Regions from separate parts of the Paenibacillus marinisediminis genome, predicted to be linked through region 1. Evidence: riboswitches for the same ligand, from Rfam matches in the RefSeq annotation. Region 1 holds a riboswitch; each other region holds the start of a gene.
The links. A riboswitch is a leader RNA that binds a small molecule or an ion and turns the genes downstream of it on or off. The one in region 1 is predicted to bind cyclic di-AMP.

Region 2: linked by a shared signal. The riboswitch ahead of ACXX53_RS11995 (hypothetical protein) and the one ahead of ACXX53_RS21360 (ubiquitin-like domain-containing protein) in region 1 are both predicted to bind cyclic di-AMP.
Region 3: linked by a shared signal. The riboswitch ahead of ACXX53_RS06640 (3D domain-containing protein) and the one ahead of ACXX53_RS21360 (ubiquitin-like domain-containing protein) in region 1 are both predicted to bind cyclic di-AMP.

The regions. Positions count from the first base shown of each region.
Region 1 covers NZ_JBTGUH010000016.1:13,493-15,760, reverse strand. Annotated here, with positions in the region: gene ACXX53_RS21360 (ubiquitin-like domain-containing protein) at 1-1,077, opposite strand, end outside; cyclic di-AMP (ydaO/yuaA leader) riboswitch at 1,378-1,570, opposite strand; gene ACXX53_RS21355 (TatD family hydrolase) at 1,763-2,268, opposite strand, start outside.
Region 2 covers NZ_JBTGUH010000004.1:172,188-174,455, reverse strand. Annotated here, with positions in the region: gene ACXX53_RS12000 (CgeB family protein) at 1-833, shown strand, start outside; cyclic di-AMP (ydaO/yuaA leader) riboswitch at 1,160-1,391, shown strand; gene ACXX53_RS11995 (hypothetical protein) at 1,508-1,918, shown strand; cyclic di-AMP (ydaO/yuaA leader) riboswitch at 1,957-2,123, shown strand.
Region 3 covers NZ_JBTGUH010000002.1:175,569-177,836, reverse strand. Annotated here, with positions in the region: gene ACXX53_RS06645 (polysaccharide deacetylase family protein) at 1-580, shown strand, start outside; gene ACXX53_RS06640 (3D domain-containing protein) at 636-1,430, opposite strand; cyclic di-AMP (ydaO/yuaA leader) riboswitch at 1,439-1,624, opposite strand; gene ACXX53_RS06635 (amino acid ABC transporter ATP-binding protein) at 1,884-2,268, opposite strand, start outside.

The DNA.
Region 1 (2,268 bases):
TCCTTTTTTGCGCCCAAATCGTTTTACTTCCTTGGAACTGTCGTAGTAGATATCAACGATCTTTCCTTTGACGGCACCGCCCGTGTCTTCTGCACGGTAGAAGCCATAACCTTCGATATATACCCACCATCCAAGCGGAATCAAATCAGGGTCTACAGCAATCGTTCGACCTTCAGTAACCTTGGTTCCGGATGCTGTCTTCGCCCCTGGGGTGCCTTTCTCTTCCGTATAAGCAGTCAACTGCACATTAGTAAGTTTCTTCTTGTAGTCAAAGCCGACACTGTCCTTCGCCGTCTGTTCGGTATCTACGCTCTTGGCTGACAATACCGCAACTTCCGGTTCCTTCTTCGTACCGTAAGCAATAACTTGGTCAACTTGCTTGGCTTGAACTGTCTTGCCAACCATCTGCGAAAGAACAAGCTTGCCATCTTCATAAACCTGCTCGATCTGCTGTACGACTAGACCATTTTGACCCTTCTGAACAGTCTTGGTAGAACCTTTCTTCAGATTCGGATCAGCTTGCTTTACAACTTGAAACGGAACATCAACTTTGCGCTGTACAATATCCTTGGTCACACGGACCACTTTGATGTCCATATCGGACTTTATAGCTGTGTCTACGCTTGGGTACACTTTGTCCAGCTCGGTTAACGAGACATTAGCCTCATCCAAGACATGCTTCACATCGTACTCTGTCGTGTACAATGTTTTCGTTTGTCCGTCTACCGTCAAATGAACAGGTTCCGCGCGATCTATGATGATTTTAGTTCCGTCTTCTACTTCTGCTGCTAGCTCCACCGACACATCATCATGTGTTCCTACGGTAATCGCGTGCTCATCCAAAACTTCGCGTACCGTATCCTGTCTCGTTTCAAGCTTCATCAACTGTCCGTCGACGAATACAGATACCGTCTTCTTCGAATAGCTGAAACCGACCAATACACTGACTACTGTTATAGCGATAGCAACTACAGCAATTACTGAAATTATTCGCACATTTTCATGCTTCCACTGCATTGCGAGTGACTTGCTGGATGATCGGGGATCATGGGGTTCGTTATTCACGATGTTTCCCATTTCTCGGTCCTCCTTACATAGTCCCGCCGTCAAGAATGCTGCATGATTGCTTCTGACGCGACTATTGGTGATAGGATGTTGAACAAGCTTGTGCCGGCTTGTTCTTCATACCAACCCCAGTAACGGTTCCTTCCTCACCTTTGCTTCTTCTAACCTATGAATAGGCTAGCACGATTATGCGAGTTTCCATTACTCACAGTCTCGAAGCTGATTAAAACGAAAAGAAGCCTAAATTAAGAGGAATCTCTCTCATGGCTTCTAAGATGACCCAAACAGACAACCCATTTAGGACTCAAGACGAGGACCTCTCTCCATACGCTTGCGAGGTTAGCTGTCGGGTTCGGGCGCTGAGAGTCGCCCTATCCGTTCGTACCGGCTCATGGCTCGGTCGCCCGGAACTCACCCCTAGGATACACTCCGCATCGGTGTGGCACTAACCGATGGCATGTGGTTCCCCCGCTCTCTTGTTTCAGAGACTCAGCGTTACTGGTTGGTTGGAACAATATTCAAGTTCAATCGAACTTCTGTGAGTCATCATATCGTGTTTATTACAAAGTTGTAAAGATCTAATCAATTTCGTTTTTCGGTAAAAAGGATTAAAAAAAAGTTACAATCCGCTGTTTTGATAAAGAAATCCATTTAAATTTTGGCGTAGAACATTAAATCACCGGTTTTTCTTCGTTTTTCAACGCATGTCAAAACATGTAAGGGCGTTGTCGGTCGTTTTTTTGCAAAATTCTTCAAAATCTAACTCTTTTATTCCAGCTGCTTCCTCCGCTACAAGGCGCACATAAGCAGATTCATTTCGCTTTCCACGGTATGGATGAGGTGTCAAGTATGGACTGTCCGTTTCAACCAATAAGCGGTCCATCGGCACCTGCTTCAACACTTCCTTAGGCTGCTTGGCATTCTTGAACGTAATCGGGCCTCCAAACGAAATATAGAACCCCATATCCATACACATCTTCGCTGTTTCCCAGCTGCCAGAGAAGGAGTGCATGATACCGCCTACATCCTTCGCTTTCTCTTCACGGAGAATGCGTATCACATCTTCATGAGCATCCCGGTTGTGAATGATGATCGGCATCTTCAATTCGCGAGCCAGTCCAATCTGCTGACGAAACACTCGCTGCTGCACATCCTTAGGGGACGTGTCCCAATAGTAATCAAGCCCAATCTCACCGATGGCAA
Region 2 (2,268 bases), on a different contig from region 1:
CAGCTCAGGTCAGACCAGATCTCGTCCTTGCGCTGGACGGGATGGAGCTTCCGGTGGAGCAATTGAATGAGCTGAGAGCGATCGGAATTCGCACGGCAATCTGGTTGACGGATGATCCTTACTATACAGATGTGATGAAGAATGTGGTACCGCATTATGATTATATTTTCACCCTGGAAATGAACTGTGTCAGCTTTTATCAATCCATTGGCTGCAGGAATGTAAACTATTTGCCGTTTGGCGTATATCCCGGACATTTTCAGCCTAGGACCACTTCGAGCGGCAGATTGCGTGAGGTATGCTTCATCGGCACTGCTTATTGGAATCGAGTGCGCTTCTTAGATCCTATCTTCTCAAGGCTTATGTCCTATGATATTCGAATCTCCGGAATATGGTGGGATCGCGCGGCAGGGTATGGCAAATACACGCATAAGGTTGATCTTGGACGCTGGCTCACCCCGCAAGAAACAGCAGAAATGTACAACAAAACGAAGATCGTGATTAACATGCATCGCTCGCATGACGATGATACCTTTAATAGCAATTCGGCACAGGTCGTCGGTGCTTCACCTAATCCGCGCACGTTTGAGATCATGGGCTGCGGAACGCTGCAGTTGACAGATGTACGCAGTGATCTGACGCGCTTCTACACCCCAGGAGTTGAGATAGAGACCTATAGCTCACCGGAGGAAATGCTTCAGAAGATTGAACATTATCTTAAGCATGAGGAAGCACGCCGTGAGATTGCGCTGCGCGGACTTGCACGCACACTGCGTGAGCATACTTATGCCCACCGACTCCATCAGCTGTTTGTGACCATATATGGCTCTTAGTTTAAGTAGATAGCCGTCGCGCGGACTTTCCGAGCGGCGGTTTTGTGTTGTGTGGAAAAAAATAGATTAGATGAGCGTTAAACGATTGCTTTATGTCGAAAAAACGATTACAACCATACCGTTCTTAAATTATCTGATCTATACTGCATCAATCTAATAAACGCTAGAATAAACGAGCAAGACATAGCTGTGAATATGAAATTACAAGATAGTGTGTGATTAGTCACATGAATCTAGCTTTAATAATTCAATAGCAACTTTCAGTTTCGTTTACATGAAGGTTGTGAGAGGCGTAAGATACATTTCAGAAATTGATCATTGCCGTTGCGATTTCATCGCTGAATTCCGCGTATTGCGGAAACGGGGGAACCATTATCGCGAATAATATAGCTTGCAGCCGCAAGATGATTGGAGCTGCCAAGCGGATAATATTCGCTGGGGTGAATCCGGTTAAGGACATATTCACGAAGTTCAAGTGAGTTGTCGCTTCAACCAGTAGGGCGACTCTTCGATTCCGAACCCGACAGCTAACCTCGTAAGCGTCCGAGGAGAGGCGCGTTTATGCTAAAGTACATGAAGTATTAGGTCAGGTACATTAGATACAGCGCATGCAGATCAGCCTCTTACCCGAATGAATGATGCGTTTGCGGACATTTTAGGAGGTAGTGAGGATCATGTATGATACGGATCGAACCATTGCGGTATTCGCTCCTAATGCTATGGGAGTGGACTTCGTTCGATCGCTTAAGGGAGCCGGAATCCCGGTTGCCGCAGTTGTTAACAATGCTCAGTGCGATGCCCGGATGAAAAAGCTTGGTGTGAAAAATATTTGGCGCATCAACACATCCAAGTCACTGACAGACTCTCAGCCTTCGCGGAGAGTAGGACGAATTTATTTATTTGAAACGAGCTTTGCGTTGACCTGTCGACTGTTGAAGCACTGTCGACCATGGACCACAGACAGTATCGTGGTCATTACGAAGCATCATAATCCAAGATCGATCTATCAGCTGCTCGGAGCGGATATGGTATTGTACACACAATCCGAGCAGGTATCGTTTCTACTGACGGACCTGATCAGTTAGCAGAGCTGCAGGTTGATCCTAATTTCATAGAGCCAAGGCCAAGCTCATCGCTTAATCCCTGTTGCAGGGGAGCGGGGGAACCAATTAGGCATGTCAGAGTGAGAAAAGCTCAGTCATGCAGGGGTGAATCTCGGCGGCCAGCCGAGTAGGGCGACTCATGCGCCCGAATCCGTCAGCTAACCTCGTAAGCGTCCATAGAGGCAGCCTTCTTTCGTCGTGCAGGATGTCCGGCTTTCTATAGCTGTGACTGGATAACCGCATGGGAAGAGGACCCCCTCTTTCCGTGCGGTTTTTTGCGATTCGGCGCTGAAATTAGGAGAATCGTGCTTCATTTGTTCATAAGGGGTGTG
Region 3 (2,268 bases), on a different contig from region 1:
TGATGTTCCAGACAGAACGGTAACTCCGGTTATCCTTGATATATTGAAGGAACATGGCATACAAGCTACTTTCTTTATTGAGGGTCATCGAGCTAAGGCTAATCCAGATATGATCAAACGAATGGTAGCTGAAGGGCATATCATCGGAAATCATTCATACGATCATCCGCTGCTTACGAAGACGACCATGTCATCATTCGTCAAGCAGATCCAGAATACAGAAACGATCATCTCGAATATTACAGGCTATAAACCTCGATTCTTCAGACCTCCATTCGGTGAGATTACCGAAGAGCAGCTTCAGTGGGCTGGCGACCATGGTTATATCGTCGTCAATTGGGATGTAGATTCTAATGATTGGCGCGGCATACCGTCTAGTCGTGTTGAACAGAACATCATGAGTCAAGTCAGCTCCGGCTCGATCATTCTGCAGCATGCAGGCGGAGGAGGAAAACCAGGATATTTGCAGAACACGGTTCAAGCTCTGCCCAAGGTTATCCGACAGCTTCGCGAACAGAATTATCAGTTTGTTACACTGCCCGATTTACTTCATGATCATAAGGAAAAGAGAGATTACTGATTAAGTACAAACGAGCTTATCCGTTCCTTCAACGGACAAGCTCGTATCTTTTTCCTTATTTCAGTACATATACCTGTACATCTTGAATACCGAATTCATCACCTGTACTCTTGCTTACTGGAACGAAGATATCAATCTTATTTCCTTTAATCGTACCGCCAGTATCAGATGCAGTCGCAACGAAACCTCCACCAGGCAAATGACTAAATTGATAGCCAGTCACAAACAGCTTGGTTCCAAGCGGTATTACATCCGGGTCAACAGCAACTGTACCTAATCGCAGTGGATTACCTAATGCATCAACCGCGCCCCATCCATTCTCGCTCGGGTCTGCAGTATAAGCAGTCGCACGCATGTCAAGCTTATCCGTATACGTCATATCTCTTCCTGCAACAGTTACTGTGTTAGATGCAGCTTTCTCAGCTGTTGTTGACGCAGCTTTAACTTTTGATGTTTGACTCTTCGGAGCCGCTGCTGCCACTGAAGCTGCTGCTGCTTTTGAAGTTGCCGCTTGTGCTTTTGCATTATCTTTTGCTTCATTTTTTGCATTAGTTGTTACTGTCGCAGTTTCCGACTTCTTACCCTGCTCATCTACCGTTAGGTTAGCGACGGGACTATTCTGCATCACATCTGGAACCATAACTTCATTACCAGCATACAACTTCTTCTTCTCGATCACAGGATGATCTGCTAGAAAACCTTCAATGCTCACATTATATTGTTCTGCTGTTTGATAGAATGTAGCATTGCTCGTTGATTGGCTTCCTTCCGCATATACAGGAATAATCTGTAGTAATGTGACTACTCCGAGCATCAAGCCCGTAATCTTAAGTGTTAAGCTCTTCTTCATGTTGTTATTACCTCCTTAGAATCTGCCTCCGGGGTTAGTTGTCGGATTCGGGTTAAGGAGTACCCTACGTTCGCTTCTCTCCGATAGAGAGCTGCGATACGATTCACCCCAAGATGATCAGATCGATTAATCTCGTCTGAAACATCAATCAGGCGTCCCCCGTACGTTGTCGTTCGGCTTGGCTTACATATTATCACAGATTTGTAACCTATCAAATGTTATATAATGTAATATCCTTCAAATCCTTGGGGCACAACGGGTTCAGAGATTACAACACGATGACAATAATGACTGCTTCAACAATAAATAAGGATGATTACGGTAATTCAGAAGTGGTGTAAGGATGGATGAAAACAGGGTAGGATTATCCATAATTTAGGTTAGGAGACTAAATAAAAAGAGCGCCGGATCAACCAGCGCTCTTTGAATATTTCACATCGTTCAATATAAGGTTTACAATACTTTACTCAAAAAATTCTTGGTTCGATTATGTTGGGGATTCCCAAACACCTGATCAGGTGTTCCATCCTCTACGATTTGACCGCCATCCATAAAGATGATCCGGTCGCCTACCTCCCTGGCAAAGCCCATCTCGTGTGTGACAATGACCATAGTCATCCCGTCAGCAGCGAGTGATTTCATAACTTCAAGCACTTCTCCAACCATCTCAGGGTCAAGTGCAGACGTTGGCTCGTCAAACAGCATCACATGAGGCTGCATCGCGAGAGCACGAGCGATGGCGATCCGCTGCTTCTGTCCACCGGACAGTTGAGCTGGATATGCGTTCGCTTTATCCGCCAAACCGACTTTCGTGAGCAGATCCATTGCGATTTGCACC